Regions from separate parts of the Rheinheimera sp. F8 genome, predicted to be linked through region 2. Evidence: riboswitches for the same ligand, from Rfam matches in the RefSeq annotation. Region 2 holds a riboswitch; the other holds the start of a gene.

Region 1 (11,359 bases), 610 kb from region 2:
CTTTAGCAGGGTTGTGTGTGCAATGCGCAGTCAAAACCCGGTACAGGCTCACACAACAGATTAAAAGTTATCCTGATTTGTCTGGGTGGCTGGGGGCGAAAACAAGCCCCCAATCGCTCAACAGGGCATTCCGGCCGATGAATGCCCAAATCCAAACGCTGAATTAATGCGCCGCACCCGGCACATAGTGATGGATCCAACCTACGCTGTAGAAATAATGGGTCACTTCCGGTAACACAAACACCGTAGCCGCTAACCCTACAATCGTCAGAACAATGGTATAAGGCACTGCCATCCACACCATCCGCATATAAGACAGCCGGATGAGCGGTGCTAACGCGCTGGTCAACAGGAACAGGAACGCTGCCTGGCCGTTTGGCGTCGCCACACTTGGCAGGTTTGTACCCGCATTAATCGCAATAGCCAACATTTCAAACTGCTCACGGCTGATCCGGCCCGCTTCCCACGCAGCTTTTACTTCGTTGATGTAAACAGTGCCAACAAAGACATTGTCACTGACCATTGATAACACACCGTTTGCCATAAACAACACTGCCAGTTGCAACTGCCCGTCAAACGTCAGTACCCAGGTAATGATTGGGGTAAACAGATGCTGGTCAATAATTACCGCGACTACGGCAAAAAACACCACCAACAGGGCGGTAAAAGGTAGCGCTTCTTTAAATGCATTGCCGATGGCATGTTCGTCGGTGACACCACAAAAAGTGGTTGCGAGGATAATCACCATCAGACCAATCAGGCCAACCGACGCAATATGCAGGCTCAGACACAGGATCAACAATACGGAAATAACTCCTTGTACCCAAAGCTTGGAGATATCCGAAGCGGTCAGTTTTGCGCTTTGGTGTGCATCATAGTCAACCAGCACTGTGCGCACCGCATCCGGCATTTTGTAACCAAAATCAAACCACTTTAGCTTCTCTACCAGCGCAGTGGTCAACAAACCTGCAATGAGAACCGGTACACTGACCGCACACATCCGCAGCGCAAACTCAGCAAAACCCCACTCAACCGCTTCTGCGATGATCAGGTTTTGCGGCTCACCCACCATAGTCGCTACGCCGCCCAAGGCAGTACCGACACCGGCATGCATCAGCAGGTTACGCAGGAAACCACGGAAATTCTCCAAATCGGTACGCGACAACTCACGGACCTCACCATCAGCATTGTGATCGTGACTATCCAGAAAAGTCTTGCCTGACGATATTTTGTGATAAATCGCGTAAAAGCCTACCGCTACGCTAATCACCACGGCCACCACAGTCAGCGCATCGAGGAAGGCCGATAAAAATGCCGCCATGACACAAAACGCCAGCGAAATGCCGGTTTTGGATTTCACCCGCAACAACAACTTGGTAAACACAAACAACAGCAGATCTTTGACGAAGTTAATGCCGGCAACCATGAACACCAGCAGCAGGATTACTTCAATATTGACGGAGACTTCATGCATGACTTTTTCAGTACTGGTCATGCCCATTGCGATCGCCTGAATTGCTAACAAGCCACCGGGTAATAATGGGTAACACTTTAATGCCATCGCCAGCGTAAAAATAAATTCCAGCACCAACAACCAGCCGGCGACATAAGGGTTCTGAATAAATACCAATGGATTCAAAAACAGAAAGGCAATTATGGTTAGTTTGAACCAGTTGGGCGATTGCCCGAGAAAATTGGTGTACAACGCCAGCGCAGTGCCAGATGGTTTCATAGCGGATCTCACTTGTTATTATCTGATTTGATCTTCAACGGCAGTTTCGTCAACGTTTAATGTAGCGTAACTGAGATGATTCGCCTGCCCTGCCAAAGGGTAAATTACGGTCCAGTCCCGAAAAACATCAACGACGTCAGATTCTTATACCTGAGTTAAAGCAAATATGTCTATGGCAGCTCCATGACAATTGTGAATACAACCTGAAATTTGCGACCGGTTTACCAGCCTTGTCGCCGACCAACATCTGTGCGTTGTTATATAGTCCATCGCAAAAAAAAGCCCGGCAAACACGCCGGGCTTTGTTTTATACATCTTATATTGCTGATATATCAGGATTTCTTATCCAGTAGCGACAGAATAAAGGCATATTCCTGCGCCACTTCTTTCATCCGCGAGAAACGACCGGATTTACCACCGTGACCCGCTTCCATATTGGTGCGGAATAATAACGGTTGCGCGTCAGTTTTTTCAGTTCTGAGCTTCGCCACCCACTTGGCCGGTTCAAAATACTGCACTTGTGAATCGTGCAGACCTGTTGTCACCAGCAGTGCCGGGTAAGCCTGCTTCTTCACCTGGTCATAAGGCGAATAGGACAGCATATAGTCGTAATAGGCTTTTTGTTTTGGGTTGCCCCATTCATCAAACTCGTTGGTGGTCAGTGGGATTGATTCATCCAGCATCGTCGTGACCACATCAACAAAAGGCACGTTGGCCACTAAAGCGCGGTATTTCTCCGGCGCCATATTGGCAACAGCCCCCATCAACAGACCACCAGCGCTACCGCCCATGCCAAAGACTTTGTCTTTCGCGGCATACTGCTGTTTGACCAGATAGTCGGTGACATCAATGTAATCAGTGAAGGTATTGATTTTCTTCAGTAATTTGCCGTCTTCATACCAGTGACGCCCCATTTCCTGGCCACCACGGATATGAGCAATGGCATAAACAAAACCACGGTCGACTAATGACAACACGCTGGCGCGGAAGCTTGGCGCAGATGAAGAGCCGTAAGAGCCATAAGCGTACTGATACAGTGGCGCTGAACCATCCTTGTTAAAGCCTTTGCGGTATAACAAACTGACCGGCACTTTGGTACCGTCGCGGGCTTCAGCCCAGACCCGTTCGGTCTGATAGTTGGCGCGGTCAAAACCACCTAACACTTCCTGTTGCTTCAGCAGACGTTTTTCGCCACTGCGTAAATTCACTTCATAAACGGAATTCGGCGTGGTCAGCGAGGTATAGCTGTAGCGCAACCATTCGGTGTTTTGTTCCAGATTCACATCGGTTGCTGCGACATACACAGGTTCATCCGAACTGATATAGCTGGCTTTCGCCGGGTTTTGCCACGGCAACACACGGATGCGGTTTAAACCTTCACTGCGTTCGTTAATTGCCAGATAGTCGTTAAACAACTGAAAAGATTCGATAAACACGTTCTTGTCATGCGCCAGTAATTCAGTCCAGCGTGCGCGGTCGCCGATTTGATCGTCAGACACGGCCATGATGCGGTTATTCGGTGCATTCCAGTCAGTGCTGATGATCCAGCGTTTGCCCAAATGGTCCGCTTCGTATTTGAAGTCGCGCTGGCGCGGTGCAATGGCCTTAAACTCGCCTGTTGGCTGGTTGGCCGGAAGTACGCGGATCTCTGAGGACACCGTACTACCCAGCCACAACACAACAAACTGGTCATCACTGCTGTTACCGATACCGGTGTAGAAGCTGGTATCTTTTTCTTCATACATCAGCACGTCTTTGGCCACCGCTTCACCGAGCTGATGGCGGCGGATTTTATTGCCTAATAAAGTTTGTTTGTCTTTTTCAATATAAAACAGATGCTTGCTGTCGGATGACCACGCCAGCGACGCTTCTACGCCGGTCAGAACATCCGGTAAATCTTTGCCGGTTCTGAGGTCGCGAACCCGCACCGTGTATTGGCGGCGGCCATTCGTGTCTTCGGCATAGGCAACCAGATTATTATCCGGACTGACGGCATAATTACCGACCTGATAAAAATCTTTGCCGGCGGCCATTTTGTTGACGTCCAGCAGCACCTGTTCTTCGCCGGTTTTCAGCACTTTCCGCAAATACACCGGATACTGCTGGCCGGTTTCATAACGGGTATAAAAGCTGTAATCGCCTTTTTTCGCCGGCACTGAACTGTCGTCCTGCTTGATGCGGCCAATAATTTCGTCAGTCAGTTTATTGGTCAGATCCTGATACTTATCGGCATATTGTTGGTAATAGGCGTTTTCAGCCTGCAGATGCGCCAACACTTTCGGGTCTTGTCGTTTGTCATCGCGCATCCAGTAATACGGATCCACGCGGTCGCCGTTGGCTGATTTTACGGTATAAGGGATTTGTTCCGCCACGGGAGCCTGCACTGGTTGACCAGCCTGGCTGATGCCGCTGATTAACATTGCGCCGGCGCCCAATAGTGCGGTCCATTGAGAGAGAGGTCGATTTGCCATTTTCGCTTCCTGTTATTTTTTTGCTTCATGCTCATACATTTACAACTTTGCTTGTTTAACATATTTGACACAAGGCTGCCCACTGGAATGCGCTCAAACGACAGCGTTGGCCGCCTTATAAAGTGTAACTAAGGATTATTTCCCGACTTAATCGTTTTAAATTTCGCCTGTTCCGGCAATCAGTATTCACAAACCAGAATATCTGCGCTTATATTACTGAGATACATCACGCAGGAAACCATCATGGCTTTAATGACTGTAGCCGAAGTAGCGGCTTTTTTATCAATTCAGGATATCCGGGTCGAACGACTGGCACGGGAAAATTTATTAGTACCGGCCGACAAGGATGCTGCAGGCAAACCGATGTTTGAAGAAGAAGACGTGAAGCGTTACAAGGTGTTAGCTGAGCGTCTTGGCGGCATCTGAATGCTGACAAGGGAACTGGCGTAATGTAAGTTGCGCCAGTTTTGCTTTATCTGCACCACCTTCCAGCGATTTGTACCACAACCAGCAAAACCCACTATATAACAATGACGCTAACTGCAACCGCTCGGCTAAATCTTGCCGCGCTTGGGGGCGGAATTGCAGATATAGACTCAGCAATTGTTCCTGCTCCTTCGCATTCAGCTGCAGATTCAAACATAACGCTGCCAAATCAAAGGCACTGTCGGCTTGCTGGCAATACTCATAATCAATCAGCCATAACTGCTGGTGCTGCAACAAAATATTGCCGCTGTGCAAATCCATATGACACAACACCTGGTCACCCGGTAATAAGCTGAATGCGCTGGCTGCAGTGCGAAGTCGTTGCCAGTCCTGCTCATCACCCGCACTCCAGGCATCGTTAAACACTTTGTCGCGCAGTTGTTGCAGATAGATAAAGGGGTCTAACACCGGCGTCTGCACTTTCAGCTTGTGCAGCCGCACCAGTTTTTCCACCAGCTGCAATAAATGCGTATGGTGTAGCTCCCAGTCAAAATGCCGGCTGTGAGTCAGAAAATCACTGATCAGAATGCGTTGGTGGTTGTTCAGGCACAACGGCGCTGGCGCGACGCCAACGGCAGCTGCGGCATGCTGACAGCGCAGTTCCTGTTGCCGGCACACGCCGGCCACGCCAGGTTTATAGTGCCGCACCAGATAATGACCACGCTGGGTATGCACATAATAATTGTCATTGGTGCTACTGGCCGCCAGCTTTTGCAATGCCAGCGGCACATGATTAGCAAAAAACTCTAGCCGCTGACACAGATGCCAGATGCGTTGTTCAGTTGCTGTTGCCGGTAGTTGCTGCGCCATGCGAAATATCCCGAAGCTGCGGTCAGCGTATAAATAACAAAAAGCGCACTGAAAAAATACAGATCTTTTTGCAGATACATATAAATAGAAGCCGCATCAATGACAATCCAGTACAACCAATTGGAGACGACTTTCTTCGCGACCAGGTAGGTTGTCACCACGGCAAAACAACTGATTTGCGCACCAAGCCAGGCAAAATCGGTACTGGTGAATTGCTGCATCACAAAGCCCAGACACAAACCGGCAGCCGCCGTCAGACTGATGAGCAGCAGATGCTGCGAACCACGCCACTCCACCACCTGCTGCGCCTGACCGCTCTGATTGCGCAGTTGCTGCCAGTTCCACCAGCCATACAGCGCCATTCCGGCGTAATACAGCTGCAGCAGTGCATCGGTGTAGAGATTCGCGCTCAGCATGATTTGCAACGTCAGCACGGTACTGGCCAATGCTGCCGGCCAACACCACAGGCTATGGCGGATCGCCAGCACTGTGTACGATAGCGCCAGCACTGTCGCAATCAGCTCCAGCGCTGTCTGTAGCTGCCATTGATTCAGCAACTGCTGCCACAGTTCCATCATGGCCGCAGGTCACCGTGCAGGAACTTCACGACAAACACCACTTTGCCATAACGTTCAAACGACCAGCGAATACAGCGTTGCAGCGCCGCCATCACCGTATCGTATTCACCAAAAATCTGTGTGCTCATGGTATTGGTCAGCACGTGCAGGCCGGCTTCTTTATTCAGTTCTTCGATAAAACCTTTAATAGGCTCGATGTAATCGCTGGTCAGCGGATATTTACTGATTTCGATCGAAAGTTGCATCACGATGTCCTTTTAATTGATTCAGAACTGATAAGTCGCGGTCAGACCGATCCGGCGTGGTTCGCCAAATTGCTCATATAAATGGTCGGTATAACCATCACGCGGGTCGTTACCGAAATAAAAACCACGCACACCGTAGGTTTCATCCAGCAGATTGCGGCTCCACAGTGCCAATTCCCACTGAGACCACTGATAGCTTGCCCGGAGATTCAGCAAATTACTGTGCGAAGCACGGATGTTTTCAGAATCTGAGTAGTAATAGCCATCTTTGTGTGCATACTGCGCCGAAATTTGCAGTGCTTCCAGCGGCGACCAATCGGCGCCGACACTGAATTGATACTCAGGCGCCTGCGCTTGAGCGCGACCACTCATATCGAGGCCACCTTTGGTGACAAAACCGCGGATCTCCGACTTCAGCACAGCACCACTGAAATGCGCCACCAACGCAGGGGTCAGCTGCCAGCGGTTTTCGGTTTCCAGACCATAATTGCGGCCACTAAATGCATTATCGATATAACCGACAAACTTCGTACCTTGATTAATCCAGGCTTTGAGCTGCATATCGTCCCGCCACATGTAAAACGCCGAGACCCGGCTGACCAGCGTGTGGTCAGCATTTTGACCTTTCACGCCAAATTCAGCGTTAATCAGCTGCTCCGGCGCGAAAGTGGCTTTGCTGAGTAAGAAATCCTTTAACCCGGTCAGTTTGGGGTTCAGGGTTTCAGCCAGGGCTTCCCCATTCACCCCACCTACCTTATACCCTTTGGAGACTAAGCCATAAATCTGACTCAGCGGGCTGACTTGATAGGCAAGGCTGAGTTTGCCGCCCCACATCTGGTCATCACCTTCAGTACGGATACCGTTATTGTCGGTATATTCATCCTGATATTGCTCCAAACGGCCACCATAAGTCAGCGTCAGGTCTGATGCTAATTGCTGTTCATTCTCTGCATAAACAGCCAGATTCTGCCGTTCGAAATCACTGATAAAATTCTGTTCAAGCCAGGTATATAAGCGCGTTAAATCAATCGTTTGCTGGCTGGCATACAGACCGGCCACCCAGTTGTGACCTTGTTGATTTTTACTGATGAACCGTTGTTCAAGACTCAGAAAATCGCGATCGCGTAAATATTGGTCAGTCGATGAATATTCATCCGGGTGCAACCCGACATAACCCCAATCTTCGTCGTAACCATAATCAGTGTCGGCTTTTAACAGGCTAAGCTGTGTCAGGCTATCTACGCTGGCAAAACCTTGGTACTGCAATTTCAGCGCGCTGGCATCGACATCTTGTTTATCCTGACCGGGTTGGTCTGACAAGGTTGTACGATTACGATCAAGCGAAAAAGCATCGTAGCCATTGTCGATGTTGTGATGGTTCCACAACCAGTCGAGTGTTAAATCCTGATTCGGTTGGTAGCGCGTTTTCAAGCGGAACGTGGTTTCATCGATGCCGTTGGTGTCTTCGCGTTGCAGAAAATCGTTACGGATAAAGCCATCAGATTTTTGCTGATCAGCCACCAGTCGCACAGCAAATTGTTCTGTCAGCGCCTGATTTAAAGTCATGCTGGCCTGCCAGCTGTCGTAATTCGCAGCGGTCAGTTGTACGCGACCTTCGCTGGCAAACATCGGGTCAGCTGTTTGCAGGTTCAGCATACCTGCCAGTGCATTGGCGCCAAAACGAGTCGCTTCCGGGCCACGGAATACTTCGAGCTGTGCGGTGTCGGCCAGCGACAACAGTCCTAGGGCTGAGTAGTCGATGCCGTCGACCAGCAAGCCCACCGATGGATTGATGTTATCGACAAACTCACTGCGCTCACCCACGCCACGCATTTGTAAAAAACGACTGCGCGACGCGCCGGCGGACGCGTTCAAGTTTGCGATATTGGCAAGTAAATCATCAAGATGCTGCGCAGATTGGCGTTTGATGTCGGTTTCGCCCAGTACGACGACACTACCCGGCAGTTTTTGCAGATTGGTCTGGCGAAAATCCCCACGCACCTCAATACGTTCGACATCCTGCACAGTGACAGCCTGCTCTTCAGCATGTATTGCGCCGGACACAAGCAAGGCAATAGCAGATAACGCCGGTAAAAACGGCGGACGCTGAAGAGTTACAGACGAAAAATGACCGACAGATAAAGGCGAGAATGCACGTAACATCAACTTACTCCGGTTGGGACCGGGATCATGCGCGCGCAGCTGGAAGTTTTCACACCATCCCTCCGCCGGTATGACCCGGATCAGGTTCTAAGGGTTTGCCTTGCGGCATCTCAGCTTTCGCACCCCTTGGTTTGGCCGGCAGTTTAGCGGCTTTTCTGTACAGTCGCAAGAAATCAGAAAAATTCATCTGGGTACAAGCTGGCAAAATATTTTTCAGCAGCTAGGGTTAATCAGAACGTCATTTTTGACGTGCAGTTATAACAAGAGGAAAACTATGAAAAAAAGTCTTATCATCCTGTTGGCAGCCGGGGCTCTGACCAGCAACATCGCTTTTGCTGAGGAATCAGAAGAAGTTGTTTACTCTACCGAAGGCTATTGCCTGTTATCCAATGAAGGCGCCTCAGACGAATATCTGAAAGCCTACGCCAAAAAACTTGGCGCTAAACCAACCAATTCAGTTTGCGCCAGCTTCAAAAAAATCGTTGAAGAATCACGGCCACGTGAATGGGATTATCCCGCCGGTCGTGCTTATCCGGGCAGCGTGATCAAGCTGTCACCGAGCCAGGTCGCATTATTAAAATCACTGAAGAAAAAAGACGGCAAAATGTAAGTCGCCTGCTCAGCTCTGCCATTTGGCAGAGCTGATCTCCTTGTTATTTCTCACAATTTTATCTTCCCTCTTGCATTTCTGTGTCAAAGCGCATTAACTGAGCCGCATCGTTCCGGAACCAAGGAAGCTGTGATGCGACGGATCCGATCCCTGCCGATCTTACTGAGCATGGCTGTATTGCTGACGCTCAGCGGCAAAACAATGGCTGCAGAGGACTGCACCACACTCTCTGCAACTGAAACCCTGCCCACTGCGGCACAACATTGGCGTATCGCTAAAGTCCTGTTTGCCCGTAACGACATTTTTGATCTGAACAACAAACACAGCGTCTGGTTTCACCGCTTTGCCAATGAGTATCATGTGATCACCAGCGAGTCCGCACTGCGTGAAGACCTGTTGTTTCAGGAAGGCGACCGGTTGGACCAAGCCGTACTGGCTGAAACCGAACGCCTGTTGCGCGCCAGACGATATTTGCGCCATGCCGAAATCACTATCTACGCCTATTGTCCGGCCAGCCAGACCGTGCAGGTCACAGTACAAACCTGGGACAACTGGTCACTATTGCCGCGAATTTCTCTCGGCCACACCGGTGGCGCGACCAAAGCCAATCTGGGCCTGGCCGAAGATAACCTGTGGGGCACCGGCAATCAGGCACAAATTGAATACTTCACCGACAGTGAGCGCGATGGTTACAAGCTGCAGTTTCATAGCCCCAATATCAGTGGCAGTCACTGGCAAACGACTATGCAATATGCCGATACTTCAGACGGTGAAAGTTACCGGCTAAATCTGGCAAAACCCTTTTACCGGCTGTCTTCCGAGCGCGCCTACAATCTGGATATTTTCAAAGAAATCAAAGATATCAGTGAATATGCCCGCGGAGATGTCTACAACGAATACAAAAGTAACCAACAGTTAATCGAATTAAGCAGCGGCTGGAGTTTCTGGCGGGACAGCGACAGTGTGCAGCACCTGAATACCGGTGTGACGCTGGACGAACGCAAATTTGATTTGAACAACGACAGTACGCAGCCGCCGCCGGAGAACCGCGATTTATCTCAGGTCTGGCTCAGCTGGGAGTTTTTACAATCGGATTATCGCGAGCTCACCAACTTCTTTTTGTGGAACCGGGTCGAGGATGTCAATTTTGGCTGGCAGGCATCCCTGCGGCTAGGTCGCTTGCTGGAAAGCCTGGGCGCAGACCAAGGCGGCTGGCATTGGCAGGCCAAAGTGCAAAAGAACTTTGAGATCAATGATATCAGCTGGTTAGTCGGCCAAATCAGCTATTCACAGTTACACCGTAACCAGTTGCAGGAGCAGCAGTTGTTTCAAAGCGAGTTGCGTTATGTCCGGCATTTGTCGGCACAACAAGTACTAATCGCTCAGCTGCAATGGTCGGTGGGTAAAAACCTGTTTCGCGACCAGCGTATGACCATCGGCGGTGACGAAGGCATGCGCGCCTTCCCGCTTTATTATCAAACCGGCGATAAAGCCGCGATAGCGTCGCTGGAGTACCGCTATATCACGCACTGGCATGTGTATCAGTTGCTGGATGTGGCATTGGCAGGTTTTATTGATGCCGGGCGGGCCTGGGATAATCCGCAGCGACCGGCAGGCCCGGACGATGATCAGAATCTGGCCGGTTATGGCATCGGCATCCGCCTGTTACCCAGCCACTCCAGCCGCGGCAGTGTGATCAGTATCGATTTGGCAAAACCAGTCAGCGACAATCCGGAATTATCCGGCTGGCGCTGGCGTCTGATCGCGAAAAAGCCGTTTTAATGCCGACCCGCTAGGCCTGACAATGCCGGCAGAACACCGTGCTGCGCTGGCCTAAACGGATCTCCTCAAGCAGACTGTTGCAGCTGATACAGGCTGCGCCGCCACGTCCATACACCAGTAGTTCCTGCTTAAAATAACCCGGTTTGCCGTCGGCCTGACTAAAGTCTTTTAACGTGGTGCCACCTTGCGTGATGGCCTGCGCCAGGATCTGTTTCACCACTTCGACCAACACTGCGCATTGCGCCAAAGTCAGTTGATTAGCCGGTTTGGTCGGCAAGATGCCGGCTTTAAACAGGGATTCATTGGCGTAAATATTCCCCACGCCAACCACGACATGATTATCCATCAGCACCAGTTTGATGGCGCTACTGCGTTTTTGGCAATGCGAGAACAACTGCTCCGCGTGAAACGCAGGCGTCAGTGGTTCTGGCCCTAAAGTGGTTAACAACGGATGATCAGTGCCGGTTGCTTGCCACAGCACA
Region 2 (11,359 bases):
CTGTGCAAATCCATATGACACAACACCTGGTCACCCGGTAATAAGCTGAATGCGCTGGCTGCAGTGCGAAGTCGTTGCCAGTCCTGCTCATCACCCGCACTCCAGGCATCGTTAAACACTTTGTCGCGCAGTTGTTGCAGATAGATAAAGGGGTCTAACACCGGCGTCTGCACTTTCAGCTTGTGCAGCCGCACCAGTTTTTCCACCAGCTGCAATAAATGCGTATGGTGTAGCTCCCAGTCAAAATGCCGGCTGTGAGTCAGAAAATCACTGATCAGAATGCGTTGGTGGTTGTTCAGGCACAACGGCGCTGGCGCGACGCCAACGGCAGCTGCGGCATGCTGACAGCGCAGTTCCTGTTGCCGGCACACGCCGGCCACGCCAGGTTTATAGTGCCGCACCAGATAATGACCACGCTGGGTATGCACATAATAATTGTCATTGGTGCTACTGGCCGCCAGCTTTTGCAATGCCAGCGGCACATGATTAGCAAAAAACTCTAGCCGCTGACACAGATGCCAGATGCGTTGTTCAGTTGCTGTTGCCGGTAGTTGCTGCGCCATGCGAAATATCCCGAAGCTGCGGTCAGCGTATAAATAACAAAAAGCGCACTGAAAAAATACAGATCTTTTTGCAGATACATATAAATAGAAGCCGCATCAATGACAATCCAGTACAACCAATTGGAGACGACTTTCTTCGCGACCAGGTAGGTTGTCACCACGGCAAAACAACTGATTTGCGCACCAAGCCAGGCAAAATCGGTACTGGTGAATTGCTGCATCACAAAGCCCAGACACAAACCGGCAGCCGCCGTCAGACTGATGAGCAGCAGATGCTGCGAACCACGCCACTCCACCACCTGCTGCGCCTGACCGCTCTGATTGCGCAGTTGCTGCCAGTTCCACCAGCCATACAGCGCCATTCCGGCGTAATACAGCTGCAGCAGTGCATCGGTGTAGAGATTCGCGCTCAGCATGATTTGCAACGTCAGCACGGTACTGGCCAATGCTGCCGGCCAACACCACAGGCTATGGCGGATCGCCAGCACTGTGTACGATAGCGCCAGCACTGTCGCAATCAGCTCCAGCGCTGTCTGTAGCTGCCATTGATTCAGCAACTGCTGCCACAGTTCCATCATGGCCGCAGGTCACCGTGCAGGAACTTCACGACAAACACCACTTTGCCATAACGTTCAAACGACCAGCGAATACAGCGTTGCAGCGCCGCCATCACCGTATCGTATTCACCAAAAATCTGTGTGCTCATGGTATTGGTCAGCACGTGCAGGCCGGCTTCTTTATTCAGTTCTTCGATAAAACCTTTAATAGGCTCGATGTAATCGCTGGTCAGCGGATATTTACTGATTTCGATCGAAAGTTGCATCACGATGTCCTTTTAATTGATTCAGAACTGATAAGTCGCGGTCAGACCGATCCGGCGTGGTTCGCCAAATTGCTCATATAAATGGTCGGTATAACCATCACGCGGGTCGTTACCGAAATAAAAACCACGCACACCGTAGGTTTCATCCAGCAGATTGCGGCTCCACAGTGCCAATTCCCACTGAGACCACTGATAGCTTGCCCGGAGATTCAGCAAATTACTGTGCGAAGCACGGATGTTTTCAGAATCTGAGTAGTAATAGCCATCTTTGTGTGCATACTGCGCCGAAATTTGCAGTGCTTCCAGCGGCGACCAATCGGCGCCGACACTGAATTGATACTCAGGCGCCTGCGCTTGAGCGCGACCACTCATATCGAGGCCACCTTTGGTGACAAAACCGCGGATCTCCGACTTCAGCACAGCACCACTGAAATGCGCCACCAACGCAGGGGTCAGCTGCCAGCGGTTTTCGGTTTCCAGACCATAATTGCGGCCACTAAATGCATTATCGATATAACCGACAAACTTCGTACCTTGATTAATCCAGGCTTTGAGCTGCATATCGTCCCGCCACATGTAAAACGCCGAGACCCGGCTGACCAGCGTGTGGTCAGCATTTTGACCTTTCACGCCAAATTCAGCGTTAATCAGCTGCTCCGGCGCGAAAGTGGCTTTGCTGAGTAAGAAATCCTTTAACCCGGTCAGTTTGGGGTTCAGGGTTTCAGCCAGGGCTTCCCCATTCACCCCACCTACCTTATACCCTTTGGAGACTAAGCCATAAATCTGACTCAGCGGGCTGACTTGATAGGCAAGGCTGAGTTTGCCGCCCCACATCTGGTCATCACCTTCAGTACGGATACCGTTATTGTCGGTATATTCATCCTGATATTGCTCCAAACGGCCACCATAAGTCAGCGTCAGGTCTGATGCTAATTGCTGTTCATTCTCTGCATAAACAGCCAGATTCTGCCGTTCGAAATCACTGATAAAATTCTGTTCAAGCCAGGTATATAAGCGCGTTAAATCAATCGTTTGCTGGCTGGCATACAGACCGGCCACCCAGTTGTGACCTTGTTGATTTTTACTGATGAACCGTTGTTCAAGACTCAGAAAATCGCGATCGCGTAAATATTGGTCAGTCGATGAATATTCATCCGGGTGCAACCCGACATAACCCCAATCTTCGTCGTAACCATAATCAGTGTCGGCTTTTAACAGGCTAAGCTGTGTCAGGCTATCTACGCTGGCAAAACCTTGGTACTGCAATTTCAGCGCGCTGGCATCGACATCTTGTTTATCCTGACCGGGTTGGTCTGACAAGGTTGTACGATTACGATCAAGCGAAAAAGCATCGTAGCCATTGTCGATGTTGTGATGGTTCCACAACCAGTCGAGTGTTAAATCCTGATTCGGTTGGTAGCGCGTTTTCAAGCGGAACGTGGTTTCATCGATGCCGTTGGTGTCTTCGCGTTGCAGAAAATCGTTACGGATAAAGCCATCAGATTTTTGCTGATCAGCCACCAGTCGCACAGCAAATTGTTCTGTCAGCGCCTGATTTAAAGTCATGCTGGCCTGCCAGCTGTCGTAATTCGCAGCGGTCAGTTGTACGCGACCTTCGCTGGCAAACATCGGGTCAGCTGTTTGCAGGTTCAGCATACCTGCCAGTGCATTGGCGCCAAAACGAGTCGCTTCCGGGCCACGGAATACTTCGAGCTGTGCGGTGTCGGCCAGCGACAACAGTCCTAGGGCTGAGTAGTCGATGCCGTCGACCAGCAAGCCCACCGATGGATTGATGTTATCGACAAACTCACTGCGCTCACCCACGCCACGCATTTGTAAAAAACGACTGCGCGACGCGCCGGCGGACGCGTTCAAGTTTGCGATATTGGCAAGTAAATCATCAAGATGCTGCGCAGATTGGCGTTTGATGTCGGTTTCGCCCAGTACGACGACACTACCCGGCAGTTTTTGCAGATTGGTCTGGCGAAAATCCCCACGCACCTCAATACGTTCGACATCCTGCACAGTGACAGCCTGCTCTTCAGCATGTATTGCGCCGGACACAAGCAAGGCAATAGCAGATAACGCCGGTAAAAACGGCGGACGCTGAAGAGTTACAGACGAAAAATGACCGACAGATAAAGGCGAGAATGCACGTAACATCAACTTACTCCGGTTGGGACCGGGATCATGCGCGCGCAGCTGGAAGTTTTCACACCATCCCTCCGCCGGTATGACCCGGATCAGGTTCTAAGGGTTTGCCTTGCGGCATCTCAGCTTTCGCACCCCTTGGTTTGGCCGGCAGTTTAGCGGCTTTTCTGTACAGTCGCAAGAAATCAGAAAAATTCATCTGGGTACAAGCTGGCAAAATATTTTTCAGCAGCTAGGGTTAATCAGAACGTCATTTTTGACGTGCAGTTATAACAAGAGGAAAACTATGAAAAAAAGTCTTATCATCCTGTTGGCAGCCGGGGCTCTGACCAGCAACATCGCTTTTGCTGAGGAATCAGAAGAAGTTGTTTACTCTACCGAAGGCTATTGCCTGTTATCCAATGAAGGCGCCTCAGACGAATATCTGAAAGCCTACGCCAAAAAACTTGGCGCTAAACCAACCAATTCAGTTTGCGCCAGCTTCAAAAAAATCGTTGAAGAATCACGGCCACGTGAATGGGATTATCCCGCCGGTCGTGCTTATCCGGGCAGCGTGATCAAGCTGTCACCGAGCCAGGTCGCATTATTAAAATCACTGAAGAAAAAAGACGGCAAAATGTAAGTCGCCTGCTCAGCTCTGCCATTTGGCAGAGCTGATCTCCTTGTTATTTCTCACAATTTTATCTTCCCTCTTGCATTTCTGTGTCAAAGCGCATTAACTGAGCCGCATCGTTCCGGAACCAAGGAAGCTGTGATGCGACGGATCCGATCCCTGCCGATCTTACTGAGCATGGCTGTATTGCTGACGCTCAGCGGCAAAACAATGGCTGCAGAGGACTGCACCACACTCTCTGCAACTGAAACCCTGCCCACTGCGGCACAACATTGGCGTATCGCTAAAGTCCTGTTTGCCCGTAACGACATTTTTGATCTGAACAACAAACACAGCGTCTGGTTTCACCGCTTTGCCAATGAGTATCATGTGATCACCAGCGAGTCCGCACTGCGTGAAGACCTGTTGTTTCAGGAAGGCGACCGGTTGGACCAAGCCGTACTGGCTGAAACCGAACGCCTGTTGCGCGCCAGACGATATTTGCGCCATGCCGAAATCACTATCTACGCCTATTGTCCGGCCAGCCAGACCGTGCAGGTCACAGTACAAACCTGGGACAACTGGTCACTATTGCCGCGAATTTCTCTCGGCCACACCGGTGGCGCGACCAAAGCCAATCTGGGCCTGGCCGAAGATAACCTGTGGGGCACCGGCAATCAGGCACAAATTGAATACTTCACCGACAGTGAGCGCGATGGTTACAAGCTGCAGTTTCATAGCCCCAATATCAGTGGCAGTCACTGGCAAACGACTATGCAATATGCCGATACTTCAGACGGTGAAAGTTACCGGCTAAATCTGGCAAAACCCTTTTACCGGCTGTCTTCCGAGCGCGCCTACAATCTGGATATTTTCAAAGAAATCAAAGATATCAGTGAATATGCCCGCGGAGATGTCTACAACGAATACAAAAGTAACCAACAGTTAATCGAATTAAGCAGCGGCTGGAGTTTCTGGCGGGACAGCGACAGTGTGCAGCACCTGAATACCGGTGTGACGCTGGACGAACGCAAATTTGATTTGAACAACGACAGTACGCAGCCGCCGCCGGAGAACCGCGATTTATCTCAGGTCTGGCTCAGCTGGGAGTTTTTACAATCGGATTATCGCGAGCTCACCAACTTCTTTTTGTGGAACCGGGTCGAGGATGTCAATTTTGGCTGGCAGGCATCCCTGCGGCTAGGTCGCTTGCTGGAAAGCCTGGGCGCAGACCAAGGCGGCTGGCATTGGCAGGCCAAAGTGCAAAAGAACTTTGAGATCAATGATATCAGCTGGTTAGTCGGCCAAATCAGCTATTCACAGTTACACCGTAACCAGTTGCAGGAGCAGCAGTTGTTTCAAAGCGAGTTGCGTTATGTCCGGCATTTGTCGGCACAACAAGTACTAATCGCTCAGCTGCAATGGTCGGTGGGTAAAAACCTGTTTCGCGACCAGCGTATGACCATCGGCGGTGACGAAGGCATGCGCGCCTTCCCGCTTTATTATCAAACCGGCGATAAAGCCGCGATAGCGTCGCTGGAGTACCGCTATATCACGCACTGGCATGTGTATCAGTTGCTGGATGTGGCATTGGCAGGTTTTATTGATGCCGGGCGGGCCTGGGATAATCCGCAGCGACCGGCAGGCCCGGACGATGATCAGAATCTGGCCGGTTATGGCATCGGCATCCGCCTGTTACCCAGCCACTCCAGCCGCGGCAGTGTGATCAGTATCGATTTGGCAAAACCAGTCAGCGACAATCCGGAATTATCCGGCTGGCGCTGGCGTCTGATCGCGAAAAAGCCGTTTTAATGCCGACCCGCTAGGCCTGACAATGCCGGCAGAACACCGTGCTGCGCTGGCCTAAACGGATCTCCTCAAGCAGACTGTTGCAGCTGATACAGGCTGCGCCGCCACGTCCATACACCAGTAGTTCCTGCTTAAAATAACCCGGTTTGCCGTCGGCCTGACTAAAGTCTTTTAACGTGGTGCCACCTTGCGTGATGGCCTGCGCCAGGATCTGTTTCACCACTTCGACCAACACTGCGCATTGCGCCAAAGTCAGTTGATTAGCCGGTTTGGTCGGCAAGATGCCGGCTTTAAACAGGGATTCATTGGCGTAAATATTCCCCACGCCAACCACGACATGATTATCCATCAGCACCAGTTTGATGGCGCTACTGCGTTTTTGGCAATGCGAGAACAACTGCTCCGCGTGAAACGCAGGCGTCAGTGGTTCTGGCCCTAAAGTGGTTAACAACGGATGATCAGTGCCGGTTGCTTGCCACAGCACAGCACCAAAACGACGGGTATCGTTCAGACGTAATAAGGTCTGGTTATCCAGCACAATATCGACATGGTCATGCTTACCGGTGGGCGTATCGGCGCTGAGGATCTTCAGATTGCCGGACATACCGAGGTGCAAAATAATACTGCCGCCAGGCACTTCAATAAGCAAATATTTGGCACGGCGGCTGACGTTTAGCACCGGCGCATTCGTCACATTCATCACTTCTGCCGGCACCGGCCAGCGTAACATTGGCTGGCGCACATCAATACGACGAATGGTTCTGTTCGACAGGTGTGGCGTGATGCCTAACCGAGAGACTTCGACTTCTGGCAATTCAGGCATAACAACTCCGGTTTAACGTAAAGAAGGCGGGCACAGCTTGTCAGCGGTAGCCTGATCGATCGGGAATAACACTTGCTGATGCTGCAGATACCATTGCTGTTGGTCAACCGCAATGAGCCACAGCATCGGTTGCGCCTCACCACTTTGATAAAGCAAGACGCGGCACACATGCGCCAGAATTTGTGGGCCATCCTCTTTTGCGGCAGGTAACTGAAAATCTTGCCAATACTGCAAAATCGTTTCTGCTGCTGGCAGCTCCAGTTGCGGTTCGAAGCGCCAGGCCGGCCCGGCTTGCTTGAGCGTCGCGCGCGGGAACTGCACTTGCAGCAGTTTTTGACCCGGCGCAACGATGCTGATGGTCTGGTCGCGGTTTAACATAAAAGCCAGATGGCTGGGCGCTATGTAAAACAGGAAAAACAGTGCCAGCACACCGAAGATAATCAGATTGTTCCAGGATTGACGGGATAATCTCAGCATAGCATTCGTTGATGACCTGAAGATGCTGGCAGTGTACCGGATAGAGTTGCAGTCGCCAATTTGTCTGATCTCTGGCTTCGAGTGTTGCGATCGTTTCAGAGAGAGGTATTTCAAACGGCTGCGGATTTACCACAGGCTAAAAAAACAAAACCCGACACAAGGCCGGGTTTTGCTTTTGGAAATAAATCCGATTACTTGATTTTCGCTTCTTTGAAAATCACGTGCTTGCGCACTTTAGGATCGAATTTTTTGATTTCCATTTTTTCTGGCATGGTGCGCTTGTTCTTATCAGTTGTATAGAAGAAGCCAGTACCAGCAGAAGAAACTAAACGGATCTTATCGCGCATTTGCTAATTCCTTAAACCTTTTGACCTTGCTTACGCAGGTCAGCTAAAACGGCATCGATACCATTTTTATCGATGATACGCATAGCCTTAGTTGTCAGGCGCAGCGTGACGAAACGGTTTTCACTGTCAACCCAGAAACGGTGAGTTTGCAGGTTTGGCAGGAAACGGCGCTTAGTTGCGTTGTTGGCGTGTGAACGACGGTTACCTACCATCGGACCTTTGCCAGTGATTTGGCATACTCTAGACATGTCAATAAATCTCCAAAATTACTTCAGCTCGAGCTATCGTCATCCTTCTGGCCAAGAAGAATGCCCCGGATTTCTGAAAGGGCGCAATTTATACACGATCAGCTAAAAAAACTCAAGCAATAATGCCTGAACTTTACGCATAGATCGTGCTGATCCTTTCAGATCTTAAAGCCAGCCGCGTTCGGCAAAGGATATGACCTCGGCGTCGCCGACCACAAAGTGATCCAATAACTTAATGTCGACCAAAGCCATAGCTTGGGTCAGGCGCTCCGTTATCGCTCTGTCAGCGCGACTCGGCTCAGCAACTCCGGATGGATGATTGTGAGCCAAAATAACGGCGGCGGCATTATGCGCTAAAGCAGCCTGAACTACAATACGCGGATAGACCGGCGAGGCATCTATCGTGCCATAAAATAACGGTTCGGCTTTGATCAGCCGGTGTTGGCTGTCTAAATACAAAGTCATAAAGACTTCCCGCGTTTCAAGGCCAATGCTGTATTGCAAATAATGTTTCACCATGCCGGGGTCAGAGAACACCGTATCGCGCTGCATATGCTGATATAAACAGCGCTTACACAGCTCCAGCACCGCCTGGGTTTTCACATACCGATGCACGCCAAGCCCTTTGTGCCGGCAGAACTGGCCGCGTGGCGCAGCGAAAAACGCCCGCACACCACCGAAGTCGTTTAATAGCTGCCGCGACATCGCCACCGCATCGAGGCCAGCGCAGCCGTGGCCGAGGAAAATGGCCAGTAATTCGCCGTCGGATAAAGCGCCGGCGCCGTAACTTAATAGTTTTTCCCGCGGTTGTTCGGCCGTCGGCCATTGCTTGATGGTCATGATTACTCGTCCTTGAGTTCGTGGTATCTTATCGGCCAGTTTCTGGCTGATGGTTTCCTTATGCACAACATCCTTGCTGGTAAAAAGATCCTGCTTGGGATCAGCGGTGGCATTGCTGCCTACAAATCTGCAGATCTGGTCCGCCGCCTTAAAGAGCGTGGCGCTGACGTCCGGGTGATCCTGACGCCAGCCGCTGCTGAATTTATTACCCCTCTGACGCTACAGGCACTGTCCGGCAATCCGGTGGGCCAGTCGTTGCTGGACCCGGCGGCTGAAGCTGCGATGGGCCATATCGAGCTGGCCAAATGGGCCGACTTTATCTTAGTAGCACCCGCCTCGGCGGACGTGATCGCCCGCATCACCCATGGCCTCGCAAATGATCTGCTGACCACCTGCATCCTGGCAAGCAACGCGCCGCTGGCGATCGCACCGGCGATGAATCAGCAGATGTATAAGAACATAGCGACCCAAGCCAATTTATCAACTTTAATTTCACGAAACATTCACATATTTGGGCCTAATGCCGGTGAACAGGCGTGCGGCGATGTCGGGCCGGGCCGGATGCTGGAACCGCTGCAGCTGGTCGATGCCATGATTGGCGTGCTGGCTGCACCGGCGCAGCAACCACTGCAAGGCGTGAAAGTGACCATTACTGCCGGGCCGACACGTGAAGCGATTGACCCGGTGCGTTACATCAGCAACCACAGTTCCGGCAAGATGGGTTATGCCCTCGCAACCGCTGCTGCAGCACTTGGTGCTGAAGTGACGCTGATTAGTGGCCCGGTGCAATTGGCCACGCCAACCGGTGTAACGCGCATTGATGTCACCACCGCCGAACAGATGTATGTCAGCAGCATGCAACAAGCGCCTAACAGCGACATTTTTATCGGCTGCGCTGCTGTAGCTGATTTTCGCGTGGCTGCGCTCGCGTCACAGAAAATCAAAAAAACTGCCGACAATGACGGCCTGACGCTGCAGTTGGTGAAAAACCCGGACATTATCGCCAGTGTCGCGGCGCTCACTACGCAACGGCCTTTTACTGTCGGTTTTGCCGCCGAGACAGAAAAAGTCGCGGAATATGCCCGGCAAAAACTGCAAAAGAAAAACCTCAACCTGATATGTGCCAACGACGTGTCTGATCCGGCGCTTGGCTTTAACAGCGAACAAAACGCCATCACGGTGTACAGCAACACGGCTGAATTCGCGCTGGGCCAACGCAGCAAAACCGACCTGGCCCAAGCCTTAATTTCCCTGATTTATGAGCAATACCAACATGAAAAAAAGCATTGAACTGAAAATCCTCGACCGCCGCATTGGTACTGAATACCCGTTGCCGGAATACGCCACGCCAGGTTCTGCCGGTTTGGATTTACGTGCGTTATTAGACGAACCGCTGACGCTGTTACCAGGCCAGACTGAACTGATCCCGACCGGCCTTGCCATTCACATCGGCGATGCCAACCTGTGCGCGACGATTCTGCCGCGCTCCGGCATGGGCCACAAAAACGGCATCGTGCTCGGCAATCTGGTAGGCCTCATTGATTCGGATTATCAGGGCCAGCTGATGATTTCAACCTGGAACCGCGGTCAAAACGCTTTTACTATTCAGCCGGGCGACCGCATTGCCCAGCTGGTGTTTATGCCAGTCGTGCAGGCGCAATTTGAACTGGTCGAAGAATTCGACACCTCTGAGCGCGGTGAAGGTGGATTTGGCCACTCAGGCCGGTCGTAACCGCTGATGTCGACGCCCAGAAGCAGCAATCGCAAAGCAGAAATTCTGGATGCGCTGGCCGTGATGCTGGAAAAAAGCCCCGGTCAGCGTATTACTACCGCCGCACTTGCGGTGCAAGTGGGCGTCACTGAAGCCGCGTTATACCGTCATTTCCCCAGCAAAGCGCGGATGTTTGAAGGCTTGCTTGACCTGATTGAGCACGAACTGCAACACGAATTCCGCATCATTTTTCAAACCCACAAACAAGCCGAAGCGCGTATTCAGCTGATGCTGGAAGCTTTGCTGCAATTCGCCGGCCGCAGGCCCGGCTTATGCCGGCTGCTGACCAGTGAAGCCTTACAGGGTGAACAGGAACGGCTGCGCGAACGGGTCTGTCAGCTGCTCGACGGGCTGGAAAAACAACTGAAGCAATGCTTGCGTGAGCGTAAACTCGGCACCGGCAAACGCCATGGTGACGAAGCGGCGGTGGCCAATTTGTTGCTCGCCTTTATCGAAGGCCGGTTGCTTCAGTATGTCCGCAGCGGTTTTAAAGAACCGCCGCATCAGAGTTTTGCCAGCCAGTGGCCCGCACTGAAAGCGGCACTGTTCGCGCAGGACTAACATGGCGCGGATGAGCATGATCCGCCTGACCGCGAGATGGTCATCAGGCGCGGTGCTGCAACATAACGAGCCGCAGCAGTTGAGCGGCACTGCCGCGCCAAAGCAACTTCTGCGCGTCACCTTACAATCCCAACACAAGCTTTATCAGGTCGAAACCCACACCGACGCCCAAGGTGTTTTCAGCGTCGACATTCCGCCACAGCCGCCATCTGGCCCCTGGACTTGCACCATCACGTTGGCTGACGTTGTGCTTATCAGTTTGCACGACCTGTGGTTTGGCCAATTGCTGTTATTTGCCGGTCAGTCCAATGTTGGCTGGCCGCTGGCGCGCTATCCTGACCAGCTTTCCGCAGC

The links. A riboswitch is a leader RNA that binds a small molecule or an ion and turns the genes downstream of it on or off. The one in region 2 is predicted to bind thiamine pyrophosphate.
Region 1: it holds a riboswitch for thiamine pyrophosphate, as region 2 does, so the genes downstream of both, ATY27_RS06110 (TonB-dependent receptor) here and ATY27_RS08745 (TonB-dependent receptor) in region 2, are expected to answer to the same signal.

The regions. Positions count from the first base shown of each region.
Region 1 is NZ_CP013656.1:1,323,417-1,334,775, forward strand. It holds gene nhaB (sodium/proton antiporter NhaB) at 164-1,732, opposite strand; gene ATY27_RS06085 (S9 family peptidase) at 2,065-4,203, opposite strand; gene ATY27_RS06090 (helix-turn-helix domain-containing protein) at 4,447-4,629, shown strand; gene ATY27_RS06095 (phosphotransferase) at 4,603-5,499, opposite strand; gene pnuC (nicotinamide riboside transporter PnuC) at 5,436-6,077, opposite strand; gene ATY27_RS06105 (YkoF family thiamine/hydroxymethylpyrimidine-binding protein) at 6,074-6,322, opposite strand; gene ATY27_RS06110 (TonB-dependent receptor) at 6,344-8,485, opposite strand; TPP riboswitch at 8,526-8,622, opposite strand; gene ATY27_RS06115 (hypothetical protein) at 8,760-9,095, shown strand; gene ATY27_RS06120 (BamA/TamA family outer membrane protein) at 9,228-10,877, shown strand; gene mutM (bifunctional DNA-formamidopyrimidine glycosylase/DNA-(apurinic or apyrimidinic site) lyase) at 10,888-11,359, opposite strand, start outside.
Region 2 is NZ_CP013656.1:1,928,868-1,940,226, reverse strand. It holds gene ATY27_RS08760 (phosphotransferase) at 1-563, opposite strand, end outside; gene pnuC (nicotinamide riboside transporter PnuC) at 500-1,141, opposite strand; gene ATY27_RS08750 (YkoF family thiamine/hydroxymethylpyrimidine-binding protein) at 1,138-1,386, opposite strand; gene ATY27_RS08745 (TonB-dependent receptor) at 1,408-3,549, opposite strand; TPP riboswitch at 3,590-3,686, opposite strand; gene ATY27_RS08740 (hypothetical protein) at 3,824-4,159, shown strand; gene ATY27_RS08735 (BamA/TamA family outer membrane protein) at 4,292-5,941, shown strand; gene mutM (bifunctional DNA-formamidopyrimidine glycosylase/DNA-(apurinic or apyrimidinic site) lyase) at 5,952-6,761, opposite strand; gene ATY27_RS08725 (hypothetical protein) at 6,774-7,238, opposite strand; gene rpmG (50S ribosomal protein L33) at 7,430-7,585, opposite strand; gene rpmB (50S ribosomal protein L28) at 7,597-7,833, opposite strand; gene radC (DNA repair protein RadC) at 7,999-8,673, opposite strand; gene coaBC (bifunctional phosphopantothenoylcysteine decarboxylase/phosphopantothenate--cysteine ligase CoaBC) at 8,734-9,963, shown strand; gene dut (dUTP diphosphatase) at 9,947-10,405, shown strand; gene slmA (nucleoid occlusion factor SlmA) at 10,412-11,005, shown strand; gene ATY27_RS08690 (sialate O-acetylesterase) at 11,007-11,359, shown strand, end outside.